DNA from 2 places in the Paenibacillus sp. FSL H7-0357 genome. Region 2 is predicted to be linked to the other one. Evidence: a T-box and tRNA genes for the amino acid it is inferred to sense, from the RefSeq annotation. Region 2 holds a T-box; the other holds one or more tRNA genes.
What was found. The T-box of region 2 lies ahead of pheS (phenylalanine--tRNA ligase subunit alpha). A T-box ahead of a tRNA ligase gene usually reads a tRNA of that ligase, here a tRNA-Phe.
Positions count from the first base shown of each region.

Region 1: it has a tRNA-Phe gene. The T-box ahead of pheS (phenylalanine--tRNA ligase subunit alpha) is inferred to sense a tRNA for this amino acid. The anticodon was not compared.

Region 1 covers NZ_CP009241.1:6,591,546-6,598,681, forward strand. The annotation lists gene H70357_RS29045 (FadR/GntR family transcriptional regulator) at 1-544, shown strand, start outside; partial or broken gene H70357_RS36800 (ATP-binding cassette domain-containing protein) at 599-1,155, shown strand; gene H70357_RS29055 (CynX/NimT family MFS transporter) at 1,219-2,460, shown strand; tRNA gene H70357_RS29060 (tRNA-Leu) at 3,672-3,753, opposite strand; tRNA gene H70357_RS29065 (tRNA-Cys) at 3,789-3,862, opposite strand; tRNA gene H70357_RS29070 (tRNA-Gly) at 3,869-3,943, opposite strand; tRNA gene H70357_RS29075 (tRNA-Gln) at 3,948-4,022, opposite strand; tRNA gene H70357_RS29080 (tRNA-His) at 4,042-4,117, opposite strand; tRNA gene H70357_RS29085 (tRNA-His) at 4,164-4,239, opposite strand; tRNA gene H70357_RS29090 (tRNA-Trp) at 4,264-4,337, opposite strand; tRNA gene H70357_RS29095 (tRNA-Tyr) at 4,343-4,428, opposite strand; tRNA gene H70357_RS29100 (tRNA-Thr) at 4,434-4,509, opposite strand; tRNA gene H70357_RS29105 (tRNA-Phe) at 4,528-4,603, opposite strand; tRNA gene H70357_RS29110 (tRNA-Asp) at 4,627-4,704, opposite strand; tRNA gene H70357_RS29115 (tRNA-Met) at 4,709-4,785, opposite strand; tRNA gene H70357_RS29120 (tRNA-Val) at 4,819-4,894, opposite strand; tRNA gene H70357_RS29125 (tRNA-Glu) at 4,950-5,024, opposite strand; tRNA gene H70357_RS29130 (tRNA-Ser) at 5,042-5,134, opposite strand; tRNA gene H70357_RS29135 (tRNA-Asn) at 5,138-5,213, opposite strand; rRNA gene H70357_RS29140 (23S ribosomal RNA) at 5,276-7,136, opposite strand, start outside.
Region 2 covers NZ_CP009241.1:2,119,676-2,126,811, forward strand. The annotation lists gene pulA (type I pullulanase) at 1-1,690, shown strand, start outside; gene H70357_RS09255 (sensor domain-containing diguanylate cyclase) at 1,799-3,400, opposite strand; T-box leader at 4,009-4,297, shown strand; gene pheS (phenylalanine--tRNA ligase subunit alpha) at 4,355-5,389, shown strand; gene pheT (phenylalanine--tRNA ligase subunit beta) at 5,451-7,136, shown strand, end outside.

The DNA of each region.
Region 1 (7,136 bases), 3.2 Mb from region 2:
TCAAGTCAGCCGTAATACCTTGAGGGAAGCTATTCGGGCTTTAACGTATGCGGGTCTGCTGAAGACCAGACAAGGGGATGGGACCTATGTCTGCTCCTCAAGTGTTCTGGGGTCAGTGATTAAAAAAGTGATTCAGCATACCGATAAGCTTGAGAGCCTGGAGGTCCGATATGCATTGGAAAGAGAGGCTGCTGCCCTGGCTACGCTCAGGAGAGGCGAAGAAGATTTGGAGGCGATTCGGACATGCTTGGACCAGTGCAGACAAGCAGCCAGCCAGCAGGATCTCAAAGCTTATGCTCACTGGGATGTCGAGTTTCACAAAATGGTGATTGCTGCTTCACATAACCAATTGATGGCGAATTTGTACAATCATATTTCGGAGGCGCTGCAAAACATGGTTTTGGAAACGAAGGACTTCAAAAATGCGGCTTTTTATCTCGACTCTCATGACCTGCTTTATCAAGCCATTGCCAATCAGGATTGCCACCAAGCCGAGGAGGCTGTTCGTTTATACATTGAAAAGGCCCGTGCTAAACTGTGCTAAATGAAGCATTCAAATGCACGGACACGACTAGTCCCATGAAAAACAGGTTTGAAGCTTATCAACATGCTGCCACGCTTTTATGGAGTTACACAAGGCAACATACGAATTGATGAAATGAACATCACCGATATTAGCCTTTCCTGCCTTTGATCAATATCGGGATTGTCCAACAGGATGTCTATTTATTTTCCAGAAGCATCCGTAAGAATATCGCTTATGACGACATCTGGGAAGCCGCTCACCGGGCTTAACTAGAGGCCTTTATCCATGCACAACCTGAAGGGATGAATACAGTGATCGGAGAACGTGGGGTGGATTGTCCGGGGGGACAAAAACAGTGACTGGCTATTTACGGATGTTCCTCAAGAATTCGCCAATCCTGATCCTGGACGAGACCACCTCTGCACTGGATACCGAAACGGAAACTTCAATTCAGCATTCTCTTGCTGAGCTTTCAGCGAGAAGAACAGCTTTGATGATTGCTCACCGTCTGGCAACCATAAAGAGAGCAGATGAAGAACAAGGAAAACAGAAACATTGCTTGCCGCTGTTGGACATTACAGTCGTTTTATCACCCACAGTTTGGTGATGTACAATACATTCCCTCTTAAGGGTACTTCCTCCACATGGATGAAATTGACGATTAATTAACTTAAAACGTAGGAGAATCCCTTATGAGTTCACCAGAACAATTGTTAAAAAAACAGGATGGAATATCCAGTACCGGCATTCGCAAGCAAGCGACACTCTGGTTCATGATCGTAGGAATTATTTTTATCGCAGCGAATTTGCGTGCTCCCCTCACATCGGTGGGACCATTAGTCAGTCTTATTCGAGAGAACGTGCATATTTCGAATACCTTAGCAGGCCTGATTACCACAGTTCCACTAATTGCATTTGCATTGTTATCACCTTTTGTACCAAAATTAGGACGCAAATATGGTGTAGAACGTATTATCCTGATTTCCCTTATTTTTTTGGTCATCGGTATTGCTGTTCGCTCGTTATCCGGAGCAGTGACCTTGTATGTTGGAACCGCAGTTCTGGGGTTTGCTATTACCATATGTAATGTATTACTACCTAGCCTGATTAAACGGGAATTTCCGCAGCAAATGGGTACTATGACAGGGGTTTATTCTGTTTCCATGAATCTATGCGGGGCGATTGCTTCCGGTATTAGTGTTCCCTTAGCTGTGGGGGCAGGCTTGAACTGGCAAGGTGCCTTGGGAGTATGGGGGATACTTAGCGTTATCTCCATTCTCTTTTGGGTACCGCAACTCAAGACTCCAGCGAAACCAGCCGCTGTTGCCAACAGCGCAGGTAACAACCATCAGGTCAATATATGGCGCTCTCCATTGGCTTGGCAGGTGACTCTTTTTATGGGAATACAATCGGCCATTTTTTATGTGCTGGTGGCATGGCTGCCTGAAATACTAAAAGATCAAGGCATCAGTTCAAGTCAATCCGGCTGGTTTCTCTCGGTTCTGATTATGGCTTCGCTCCCCTTTGCATTTATCGTTCCAGTTATGGCTGGTCGCATGTCTAACCAACGGTTGTTAGTGGTTATTACAACAATTCTACTTTTGATCGGAACACTTGGACTTCTCTATAGCAGTATCCATCTGGTTCTGTTTTGGGTTATTATTCTTGGAATTGGAGCGGGCTTTGCCTTTGGCTTGTCCATGATGTTTTTCGGCTTGCGTACCCAAAGTGCCCATCAGGCGGCTGAATTATCGGGCATGGCCCAATCCATCGGATATCTACTAGCAGCAATTGGCCCAGCGCTGATTGGATACTTGCATGATGCCAGTCATAGTTGGAGCGTTCCACTCCTGATATTGGTTGGCGCTTCTGCTCTACTCGGTATCGTTGGTCTAGGTGCGGCTAGAAATCAATTTGTTGGTTCTGCGAAGTAAGTCCATGATATAAAGGACTTAAACACAAGATTCACATTCATTCTAACATGAAAGACAAGTATACAGGCACGCACTTTGGTGTGCTTGTGCTGCGCCAGCTTCGAGCCAAGTAAGAAGGCTTCGCCGCTGCCTTCGGATCACTTGCAGAAAGCGAGCTCAGACAAATTAGAGAGCGTTGCTAGCCAATATACGAATTTCCCAACCCAATTTAAAGCCTATTCTGATGGAGGTTATCAGCATTTAATTGCTCGTTATGAGCCAGTTATTATTAAGTACGCAAAATGAAATGGAACCGGCGTGCAAACAGCAGATGACGATTGCCTAGATCATGGTAGTTCGTCGCTTAGATCTTAGTCACTACGCATAAAAAAGGGACTGGCTCTGTGTATCTTACTACACAGGGCCAGTTCTTGTTTTCACACACTCTATTTTAATCTATTTTGAGAAAATTTTCAGGAAACAGTTGCCCTTTACTCTCCTAATCCCCATTTATATAACAGGAAGCAATCATCATATGAAAACCAGAAGCGACGAAGCGGAAGCGCTGTGACAGTCCCAAAACGGGGCTTGAGCGACCACTGCTCCGGCTAAAATCATCCTGTGGTCGGATGAATCGCCATAACCAGAGAAGGGGATTATGATACTTCTGCCCGGCCAACGTCACGGTATTGGGGGCAGCCCGCTCGGATGAGGGAGAGCTTCGTCATAACGTTGAAGCTATGATGCTGACTTACCATCAGCAGCTTGAAATAACACTTATCCTTCACCTTATGGAGATGAAAGCATAGTAATGCCTTGTTATTATGCGCTCGGCCCACCGCTACAAGCGAATCGAATCCCTCACTTTAAAATCGGACGAGCATACAAGATACCCAAAATTCAAATTATTGCCTACCTCCGATCATTGATGTATTCGCAGCAATTAGATATGACAAATAACTTCAACACTTTAACGCATTGAATCATGTTTTAATATGCTGTAATTTAGTATAAATGGTAGGATTGTGGGCTGCTAACCGAAGGAGGATCGGGTATGATAGCAGGCCACCTGCAAGAGAAAAAAGGATTATAAAACGGCTTCTAAATATGGCTTGTTGAATAACTGTCATAGTATATACACAGCGAGGCAGCTGTTTAGTTCGATTTTGCACTTAATAAATACACAAAAAAGTCCATTGATATAATATCAATGGACTTCTAAAGGTTGTAGTTGGTACCGGCGAGAGGACTCGAACCTCCACGGTTTCCCACTCGATTTTGAGTCGAGCGCGTCTGCCATTCCGCCACGCCGGCGTATAGATAATGATAACAATCAGTTCAAAAAATAATGGAGGCGCCACCCAGACTCGAACTGGGGATAAAGCTTTTGCAGAGCTTTGCCTTACCACTTGGCTATGGCGCCACAAAATGGAGCGGACGACGGGAATCGAACCCGCGACCCTCGCCTTGGCAAGGCGATGCTCTACCGCTGAGCCACGTCCGCAAAATGGCTGGGGATATAGGATTTGAACCTATGCATGACGGAGTCAAAGTCCGTTGCCTTACCGCTTGGCTAATCCCCAATAACATTTTAGAAAAAAATGGGGCGACTGATGGGTCTCGAACCCACGAATGCCGGAACCACAATCCGGTGCGTTAACCCCTTCGCCACAGTCGCCATATGAAGCTGTTACTAACAATTTGCCAATCCTGTTTTAAAGAAATGGGGCGACCGATGGGTCTCGAACCCACGAATGCCGGAACCACAATCCGGTGCGTTAACCCCTTCGCCACGGTCGCCATATTAAGCTTTAAAATTTTCATTGGCAGGGGCAGCAGGAATTGAACCCACACCAACGGTTTTGGAGACCGTTGTTCTACCTTTAAACTATGCCCCTAAAGATGGTGGAGGCTGATGGATTCGAACCACCGAACACGTACGTGAGCAGATTTACAGTCTGATGCGTTTGGCCACTTCGCTAAGCCTCCACAGATGGTGCCGGCGAGAGGACTTGAACCCCCAACCTACTGATTACAAGTCAGTTGCTCTACCAATTGAGCTACACCGGCATATTCAGTTAAAGAAAATGGTGGCGCGGGAGGGAATCGAACCCCCGACACAAGGATTTTCAGTCCTTTGCTCTACCGACTGAGCTACCGAGCCATATAAGTTTGTTAAGGTATTGATGGCGGAACCGACGGGATTCGAACCCGCGATCTCCTGCGTGACAGGCAGGCATGTTAGGCCAACTACACCACGGTTCCAAATTGGTTGCGGGGGCAGGATTTGAACCTGCGGCCTTCGGGTTATGAGCCCGACGAGCTACCGGGCTGCTCCACCCCGCGTCAGTAAGAAAAGTATTCATTTAAAAGTTACAATGGTGGAGGCTGAGGGGATCGAACCCCCGACCCTCTGCTTGTAAGGCAGATGCTCTCCCAGCTGAGCTAAGCCTCCATAAACGAACAATTGTTATTGTAGCAATTTCACTAGATGAAATCAAGTGAAGAAATGGTGACCCGTATGGGATTCGAACCCATGTTACCTCCGTGAAAGGGAGGTGTCTTAACCCCTTGACCAACGGGCCATACCTGTAAAAAATTGTGGCGGAGAGAGAGGGATTCGAACCCTCGAGACGCTTGTGGCGCCTACACGATTTCCAATCGTGCTCCTTCGGCCAAACTCGGACACCTCTCCATATGGCTCCCCGAACAGGACTCGAACCTGTGACAACTCGATTAACAGTCGAGTGCTCTACCAACTGAGCTATCAGGGAATATTACATATCAGGCTTGATCGCCTGAAAACTGAATCCGAAACGAATCTGCGTCTTACTTCTTGGATAAGCCCTCGACCGATTAGTATTGGTCAGCTCCATGCATTGCTGCACTTCCACCTCCAACCTATCTACCTCGTCGTCTTCAAGGGGTCTTACTAATTGGGAAATCTCATCTTGAGGGGGGCTTCACGCTTAGATGCTTTCAGCGCTTATCCCGTCCGTACGTAGCTACTCAGCCATGCTCCTGGCGGAACAACTGATGCACCAGCGGTACGTCCATCCCGGTCCTCTCGTACTAAGGACAGCTCCTCTCAAATTTCCTGCGCCCACGACAGATAGGGACCGAACTGTCTCACGACGTTCTGAACCCAGCTCGCGTACCGCTTTAATGGGCGAACAGCCCAACCCTTGGGACCTACTTCAGCCCCAGGATGCGATGAGCCGACATCGAGGTGCCAAACCTCCCCGTCGATGTGGACTCTTGGGGGAGATAAGCCTGTTATCCCCAGGGTAGCTTTTATCCGTTGAGCGATGGCCCTTCCATGCGGTACCACCGGATCACTAAGTCCGACTTTCGTCCCTGCTCGACTTGTAGGTCTCGCAGTCAAGCTCCCTTATGCCTTTGCACTCTTCGAATGATTTCCAACCATTCTGAGGGAACCTTTGAACGCCTCCGTTACTCTTTAGGAGGCGACCGCCCCAGTCAAACTGCCCGCCTGACACGGTCCCCGTACCCGATTAGGGTACCAGGTTAGAACCTAGATACGATCAGGGTGGTATCCCAACGGCGCCTCCGCAGAAGCTTGCGCTCCTGCCTCTACGGCTCCCACCTATCCTGTACAGATCGTACCCAAATTCAATATCAAGCTGCAGTAAAGCTCCATGGGGTCTTTCCGTCTTGTCGCGGGTAACCTGCATCTTCACAGGTATTAAAATTTCACCGGATCTCTCGTTGAGACAGCGCCCAAGTCGTTACGCCATTCGTGCGGGTCAGAATTTACCTGACAAGGAATTTCGCTACCTTAGGACCGTTATAGTTACGGCCGCCGTTTACTGGGGCTTCGGTTCACAGCTTCGGATTACTCCTAACCGCTCCCCTTAACCTTCCAGCACCGGGCAGGCGTCAGCCCGTATACTTCGCCTTGCGGCTTCGCACAGACCTGTGTTTTTGCTAAACAGTCGCTTGGGCCTTTTCACTGCGGCCCCCTCGGGCTATTCACCCTACCGAGGCACCCCTTCTCCCGAAGTTACGGGGTCATTTTGCCGAGTTCCTTAACGAGAGTTCTTCCGCGCGCCTTAGAATTCTCTTCTCGCCTACCTGTGTCGGTTTGCGGTACGGGCACCTTCTCCTGGCTAGAGGCTTTTCTTGGCAGTGTGAGATCATGACCTTCGCTACTATAATTTTCGCTCCCCATCACAGCCCAGCCTTAACGGTGTGCGGATTTGCCTACACACCAGCCTCACTGCTTAGACGGACATCCATCAGTCCGCGTCACTACCCTCCTGCGTCACCCCATCGCTCATAGCGGATTACGGTGGTACAGTAATTTCAAACTGTTGTCCTTCGACTACGCCTTTCGGCCTCGCCTTAGGTCCCGACTTACCCTGAGCGGACGAGCCTTCCTCAGGAAACCTTGGGCTTTCGGCGGATCAGATTCTCACTGATCTTTTCGTTACTCATACCGGCATTCTCACTTGTATGCTGTCCAGCGCTCCTTACGGTACACCTTCAACCTGCATACAACGCTCCCCTACCCCAGATGCAAAGCATCTAGCCATAGCTTCGGTGGTGTGTTTAGCCCCGTTACATTTTCGGCGCAGAGTCACTCGACCAGTGAGCTATTACGCACTCTTTCAATGGTGGCTGCTTCTAAGCCAACATCCTGGTTGTCTGTGCAACTCCACATCCTTTCCCACTTA
Region 2 (7,136 bases):
GCATTATAATGTACCCGAAGGGTCCTACAGTACCAACCCGGCTGAACCCGGGACCCGGATCCGTGAATTCAAAGAAATGGTGCAGGCACTGCACAGCCGAGGCATTTCGGTCATTATGGATGTGGTGTACAACCATACGTATTCTGTTGAGAAGGGGCCATTCGAGCCGCTGGTGCCGGAGTATTTCTACCGTCATGATTATTTGGGTAGACTGTCCAACGGTTCGGGCGTCGGCAACGAAATTGCCACAGAGCGGCCTATGGTGCGCAAATATATTAAGGACTCCTTGTTATACTGGGCTTCGGAGTATCATATCGACGGGTTCCGCTTTGATCTGATGGGTCTGATGGACAGCGTAACCATGCGCGAAATTACGGAAGAGCTGCGCCTTGCCATTAATCCGAATCTGCTGATCTACGGGGAGCCGTGGACAGGAGGGGACTCTCCACTGGCGGACAAAACGCTGAAGGGTGTGCAGCGGGGCAAAGGTTATGCCGTGTTCAATGACAACTTCCGCGCGGCAATAAAAGGCGACAGCGATGGTTGGGGCAAAGGCTTCGCAACCGGTGAATACGGCAAAGAAGGCTCAGTGGCGTCGGGAATAAAAGGAGCGATTCATGAATTTACCGACTCGCCTGTCGAAACGGTGAATTATGTAACCGCTCATGATAACTTGAATCTGTGGGATAAGGTGCTTGCTTCCCAAGGCCAGCGCCAGGCGGCGGATCTGCCTGAACTGGAGAACGGAAGATTGAAGGGCGGCGGTGAGGTCGAAAAGGCGGTCGCTAAAGCAAATCCGTACTTCGCAATCGACCCGCAGGATGTTCTTGACAATGAAACTGTGCGCCGATCCCTGCTGGCTAACGGGATCATTTTAACCTCCCAGGGCATTCCTTTTCTGCATGCCGGAGATGAAATGCTGCGCAGCAAATACGGGGATCATAACAGCTACCGTTCCCCTGATGTGGTCAATGCGATCCGCTGGGATAACAAAGAGACATTTATGCCTGTCTTTCAATATTATAAAGGGCTTATTGAGCTGCGGCGCAAGCATCCGGCCTTCCGTCTGCATGGACGGCAGGAGATCGAGCGCTCACTGGAGTTCCTGCGCTGTGAAGACGGCGTCGTCGCTTATCAGCTGAAGGATAATGCAGGCGGTGATGTCTGGAACAATATCGTTGTTATTTTCAACGCCAATAGGGGGCCTGTTACTCAGCAGCTGCCTGAGACAGGCGGCTGCTGGAACATTGTGGTAGATCATTCCGGTGCCGGTACAGAAGCCTTCCGTATTGCTACAGATCATGCAGTAGAGCTTGAAGGACTGTCGATGATGGTACTGTATGATGTCTACGGCGAGCCTGCACCGCGGGCAAAGATCATTGAGGTTCATTATGACCGCCCCGACGGCGATTACCGCGGCTGGAATCTTTGGGTGTGGGGTACAGGCATCCAGGATGGGCAGTGCGATTTCCGGCAGATGGAGGATGGACGTGCGGTAGCACGGATCGAAGTGGTGCCGGGAACAGAGTCGGTTGGATATATTTTGCGGCTGAATGACTGGGAAGAGAAGGGTAGCGGAGACCGCTTTATTGACTGCTCCGGCAATGAAGCGCTGCTTAAGGTAGTGGTGCAAGACCGCAGCAGTGCAAGCAGCGGCGATGGAGATAATCCGCTTCAGTTAAGCAGCTGAAGTTAAGCTATAGATTAAACAGATAGCCACTCAGCTGATAAAGGCTGTTCCAGCATCGCCGCCGTTTGGGCAGTGATTCCGGAACAGCCTGTTTTGCTGCCTGTTTCTTTATTTATGCTTGTCTGAATGTTCTTCATCCACAAGCTTATTGTATAGATTGGCTTCGTTGCCGCCGCTGTTTTTGGAGCGGTACATCGCCAGGTCGGCGGCGCGGAGCAGTTCGTTGATACTGCCGCCATGCTGCGGATATAGGGCTACGCCGATGCTGGCGGAAGTATGAAAGCTGGAGCCTTGGTTGACAGACCAGGATTTGTTGAACAGCTGAAGTAAACGGTCCAGCATTTCGTTCAGCATCTCTGGATTGGTAAAGCGGTGAAGCACGACGGCGAACTCATCGCCGCCGATGCGGAACGCCTGACCGAATCCTTTAACCGTCTGCTGCAGCTCACGGGAGAGCAACTGCAGGAATTCATCTCCGGCCAAGTGGCCAAGGGTATCATTAAGCTGCTTGAACCTGTCGCAGTCGAGCAGCGCAACTGCTATTTCCTGTCTGCGGTCCTCAGGCTGATTAATCAGGTTCTCCATGTACATTTTAAAATGGGCTCTATTGGGGATTGCTGTTAAATGATCATAGAAGGCCAGCTTGTGGAGCCGTTCCTCATGTTGCTTGCGCTGGGTGATCTCACGAGAGATAAGCATATACTGCGCGGGAAAAGCATGGCTGCCGGTGATCGGTGAGATTTTCGTTTCCAGCCACACCCAGTGGCCTTTTGCCGAACGCATGCGCAGCTCCGAAATTCGTGGAGTCCCCTGAACCACACTCTTCAGCTTCGCCCAGGAGATTTCAGCTTCGCGGATATAGTTGGAAAGAGGAACATCTTTGTCCGGCACGTAGCCAAGCACGCTGGAATGGGAAGGTGAGGCGTACAGGATCATACCGTTTGGATCGGTCAAAATAATGAAGTCAGATATGGTCTCACCGATCAGCTGGTATAGGGATTGATCTTCCTGCATCTCACTTTGCAGCGAAACTACTCTGCGGCAGAGATAAATAATAACGAGCATTAGCAGGAACAAGATCAGCGAGTAGGCCGCGAACAGGGTGCTTTTTCTCTCACGGAACTCTTGGGTAATCTGCTGTCCGTAGTTATCGATCAGGTTCTCGGATTGATCCAGGCTGCTGCGGACCTCACTCAGCCGGGTGTTGATCATGATAGCTGAGTACGTATCCGGGTTCCAATTGCTTTCCATACGCCGGGAGATCAGTTTCTGCCCGGTATTCTTCCAGCTTTCAAAAGCGTCTTCGAAGCTCAGCAGCTCGTTTCTCAGCTGGGAGAGCAGCCGATTGCTCTGTGTCATCCTCTTTTCCGGATGATTCATAGCGTTGATGTTGTAGCTGACCATGCCCAGCCGCTGCTTCACCTGGGCATTATTGTCATGAAACTCCTGAGACAGCAGGCCGCGCTGTTCACGCGTAATGTTCCGGTTCATCACCGTGTGCAGCGCAAGGGCAGCCTGATGAAGATCCCGGTCGGCATTCAGAATCAGCTCTGAATTTTGGTAGACATCGCTGTACAGTGAATCTGAAAGCCGGTTAATTGTGTGGTTCAGATACAGCAGAGAAGCGGTGCTGATGCCCGCCAGAATAACGGAGATAGCGACAAATAAAAGGATTAATCTGCGTGTGTTTTTGATTTTGTATAAAGCCACTGTCATCCTCTCCCCGCATAAAACTTTGAGAAATCTCTTTGATAGTAGATGATACCTATGCGGAACTAATCCCAGCTGCGGGTAATTGGCCGCAGGGACAACGAGAGAGTGTCTTTCAAATAGTCATAGAAACATAGTGCTTCCAGTACGATTAGGGATCCTTCTCATCAGTATGTAGGACGTCCTGCTTAGGGCATCCGGGCCGAGAATGGAATATAAGAGGTTGATCCGAGCCTGAAATGCCCAAAATCCCCTGCCAGCCGACCGTTCGGGTCATCAAGCGATCCGGTAAGCCGGGGAGGAGATGGGGATCTTGATATAATTAGCATCAGATTTAAACATTATGTATAGTACAGGCTTATTCATACTCCAACCCCTGAGTCCTATTACCCAAGTTTTCTACAAACGATACTCCCTTTCTGTGCTAAGTAACTAAAATATCATAGCTGCCGCTCCCGTCCACTATATTAAAGGTTAGCAGGTTCGTTCCCGGCGAGTTTAGGGATTAATTCCTCTGAATTTGTCGGCTTGTCAAAACGACATTTTGTGCATATAATGAATAGACATATCTTCTGAGTAAGAAGATGCAGTTTCCCAGCAACATCATAATAAATGCAGTGATGGAGAAGAGTACGCAGTGCCTGGCTTACAGGGAGGAAACGCCGCAGATTGAGAGCGTTTCTAGGAGAGCAGAGCTGCCGAAGTTCACTCCGGAGCAGTTCCCTGAATTCACTTCAAGATCTTTTTGAAGGAAGACAGTAGGGGAAACCGGCCGCAGACCGTTATTTCTGTTAAAGTGAGGCATGTCTTTACCGCACCGAAAGAGGGAATACAGCTCTTAAGGGAAGTGGTACGGCAGCCTAACAAGGGTGGTACCACGGTCTTTTCGTCCCTTACCGGGAGGAAAGGCCTTTTTTTGTTGACAATATGATGATTAAGGGGGCAGTACACGCCATGAAAGAGAAGCTGGAAGCGTTGAAGGTTGAGGCATTGGCTAAGCTGCAGGAAGTAACAGATCCGCAGGTTCTGAATGACTTACGCGTGAAGTATCTGGGCAAAAAAGGCGAATTAACCGAGGTTCTGCGGGGAATGGGAGGGCTTAGCGCGGAAGAGCGTCCGGTAATCGGCCAGGTGGCGAATCTGGTGCGCAGCGCGATAGAAGATATTATCGGCTCCAAGCAGGAGGCATTCCAGCAGCAGGAAACGCTGAACCGCCTGCGGGCAGAGAAAGTCGATGTTACGCTGCCGGGCCGCGGGTTGCCGCAAGGCGGAATTCATCCGCTAACCCGGGTGGTGCAGGAGATTGAAGATATCTTCATCGGCATGGGCTACCGGGTAGCAGAAGGCCCTGAAGTAGAGACGGATTACTATAACTTCGAGGCGCTTAATCTGCCGAAGAACCATCCGGCACGCGATATGCAGGATTCCTTCTATTTGACGGATGATCTCCTGATGCGTACGCAGACCTCTCCGGTGCAGATCCGCACCATGCAGGCAATGCAGGGTGAAACACCGGTCAAAATCATCTGTCCGGGCAAAGTGTTCCGCCGCGATGATGATGACGCCACCCACTCCTTCCAGTTCCATCAGATCGAAGGTCTGGTCATTGGACGGGGAATCCGCATGAGTGACTTGAAGGGTACATTGCAGCAGTTCATGAAAGAAATGTTCGGCCCGAGTGCGGGGATCCGTCTTCGTCCGAGCTTCTTCCCATTCACCGAGCCTAGCGTTGAAGTTGATGTCAGCTGCTTCAAATGCGGCGGAGACGGCTGCCGGCTGTGCAAACAGAGCGGCTGGCTGGAAATCCTCGGTGCTGGCATGGTGCATCCGAATGTACTCAGAATGGGCGGATACGACCCTGAGGAGTATAGCGGCTTCGCCTTCGGCGTAGGTGCGGAGCGGATTGCCATGTTGAAATACGGCATCGACGACATCCGTTATTTCTATACCAATGATATGGGCTTCGTGAAGCAGTTCAAGGGCATTTAGATTTTTGACGGGTGAGCGGGCTGGTAGATAAATACATCTGAAATAAAGGAAGTGAGCGGACATGAAAGTATCAACCGGATGGCTGGCTGATTATATATCGTTAGAGGGAGTAACCGCTGAAGAGCTGGCGGACAAAATCACCACTGCAGGCATCGAGATTGACGGTGTCGAGCGCCGTAACAAGGGGCTTTCCGGGATTGTAACCGGATATGTGAAATCGAAAGAAAAACATCCCGACGCCGATAAGCTGAACGTGTGTATCGTGGATGCAGGACAGGGCGAGGATCTGCAGATCGTATGCGGAGCAAAGAATGTCGAAGCGGGACAAAAGGTACCTGTAGCCTTGGTAGGCGCGAAGCTTCCGGGTCTGGACATCAAAAAAGCCAAGCTGCGCGGCGTATTGTCGCAAGGCATGATCTGCTCGGCCAAGGAGCTTGGGCTGAATGACAAGCTGCTGCCGAAAGAACTGCAGGAAGGCATTCTTGTTCTGCCTGAGAATACCGAGATCGGCCAGGATATCCTGAAGGTTCTGGGCCTGAATGATGAAATTCTTGAATTCGATCTGACACCGAACCGCTCCGATTGCCTAAGCATGATTGGCGCGGCCTATGAGGTAAGCGCGATTCTTGGCCGGGATCTGAAGCTGCCTGATCCAGCAGCGGATCTGGTAGAGACCGGGGGCAAGGCATCCGACTCTATTTCTGTAAAAATCGAGAATGACGAATACTGTTCCCGCTATGCAGTTCGCTATATTACCGGAGTGAAGCCTGCTGCTTCTCCGCTCTGGATTCAGAACCGGCTGATGGCTGCAGGTGTCCGTCCGATCAATAACATCGTGGATATCACTAACTACGTCATGCTGGAATACGGACAGCCGCTGCATGCCTTTGACAGTGACAAGGTGGAAGGCGGCGTGCTTGGCGTCCGCTTTGCGCAGGAAGGCGAGGTTCTGACTACGCTCGACGGGCAAGAACGCAAGCTGGAGCCGCAAATGCTTGTGATCGCCGATGGGGCAAAAGCCGTAGCGCTTGCCGGAGTGATGGGCGGACTGGCAACGGAAGTAACTGGAGAAACAGTGAATCTGGTGCTGGAATCGGCCAAATTCGACGGTGGAACGGTCCGTAAGGCTTCACGCCAGTTCGGCCTCCGCTCTGAAGCATCATTGCGCTTCGAGAAAGAAGTGGATCCGAATGCCGTAATTCCGGCATTGGACCGGGCGGCAGCGCTGATTGCGCGTTATGCCGGGGGTTCAGTGCATGAAGGCATTGTTCAGGCAGGAGGAGACTCTGTACAGGAGAAGGTTCTGACCTTGTCGCTGGAGAAGTTGAACAACTATCTCGGCACGGAGCTGTCGCTGCTGGAAGTGAAGACATTGTTTGGCCGTCTGCATTTCAAATGCGGCGATGCCTCCCAGGGAGTCGTTGAAGTTCAGGTGCCAACCAGACGCGGCGACATCAGCTATGATGTGGATCTCATTGAAGAGATTGCCCGTTTGTATGGCTATGACAATATCCCGACAACCCTGATGGAAGGTATTACCACTCCTGGAGCACTCACTAGACAGCAGTTCCTGCGCCGCGAGCTGCGCCGCCTGCTGTCCCTTGGCGGATATCAGGAGGTCATGGGTTATTCCTTCATTCAGCCGGAGCAGAGCAAATGGTTCCCTGCGCTTGCGGAAGGTCAACTTTCTGTGAAGCTTGCCATGCCGATGAGCGAGGAACGCAGCGTGCTGCGTACCAGCCTCATT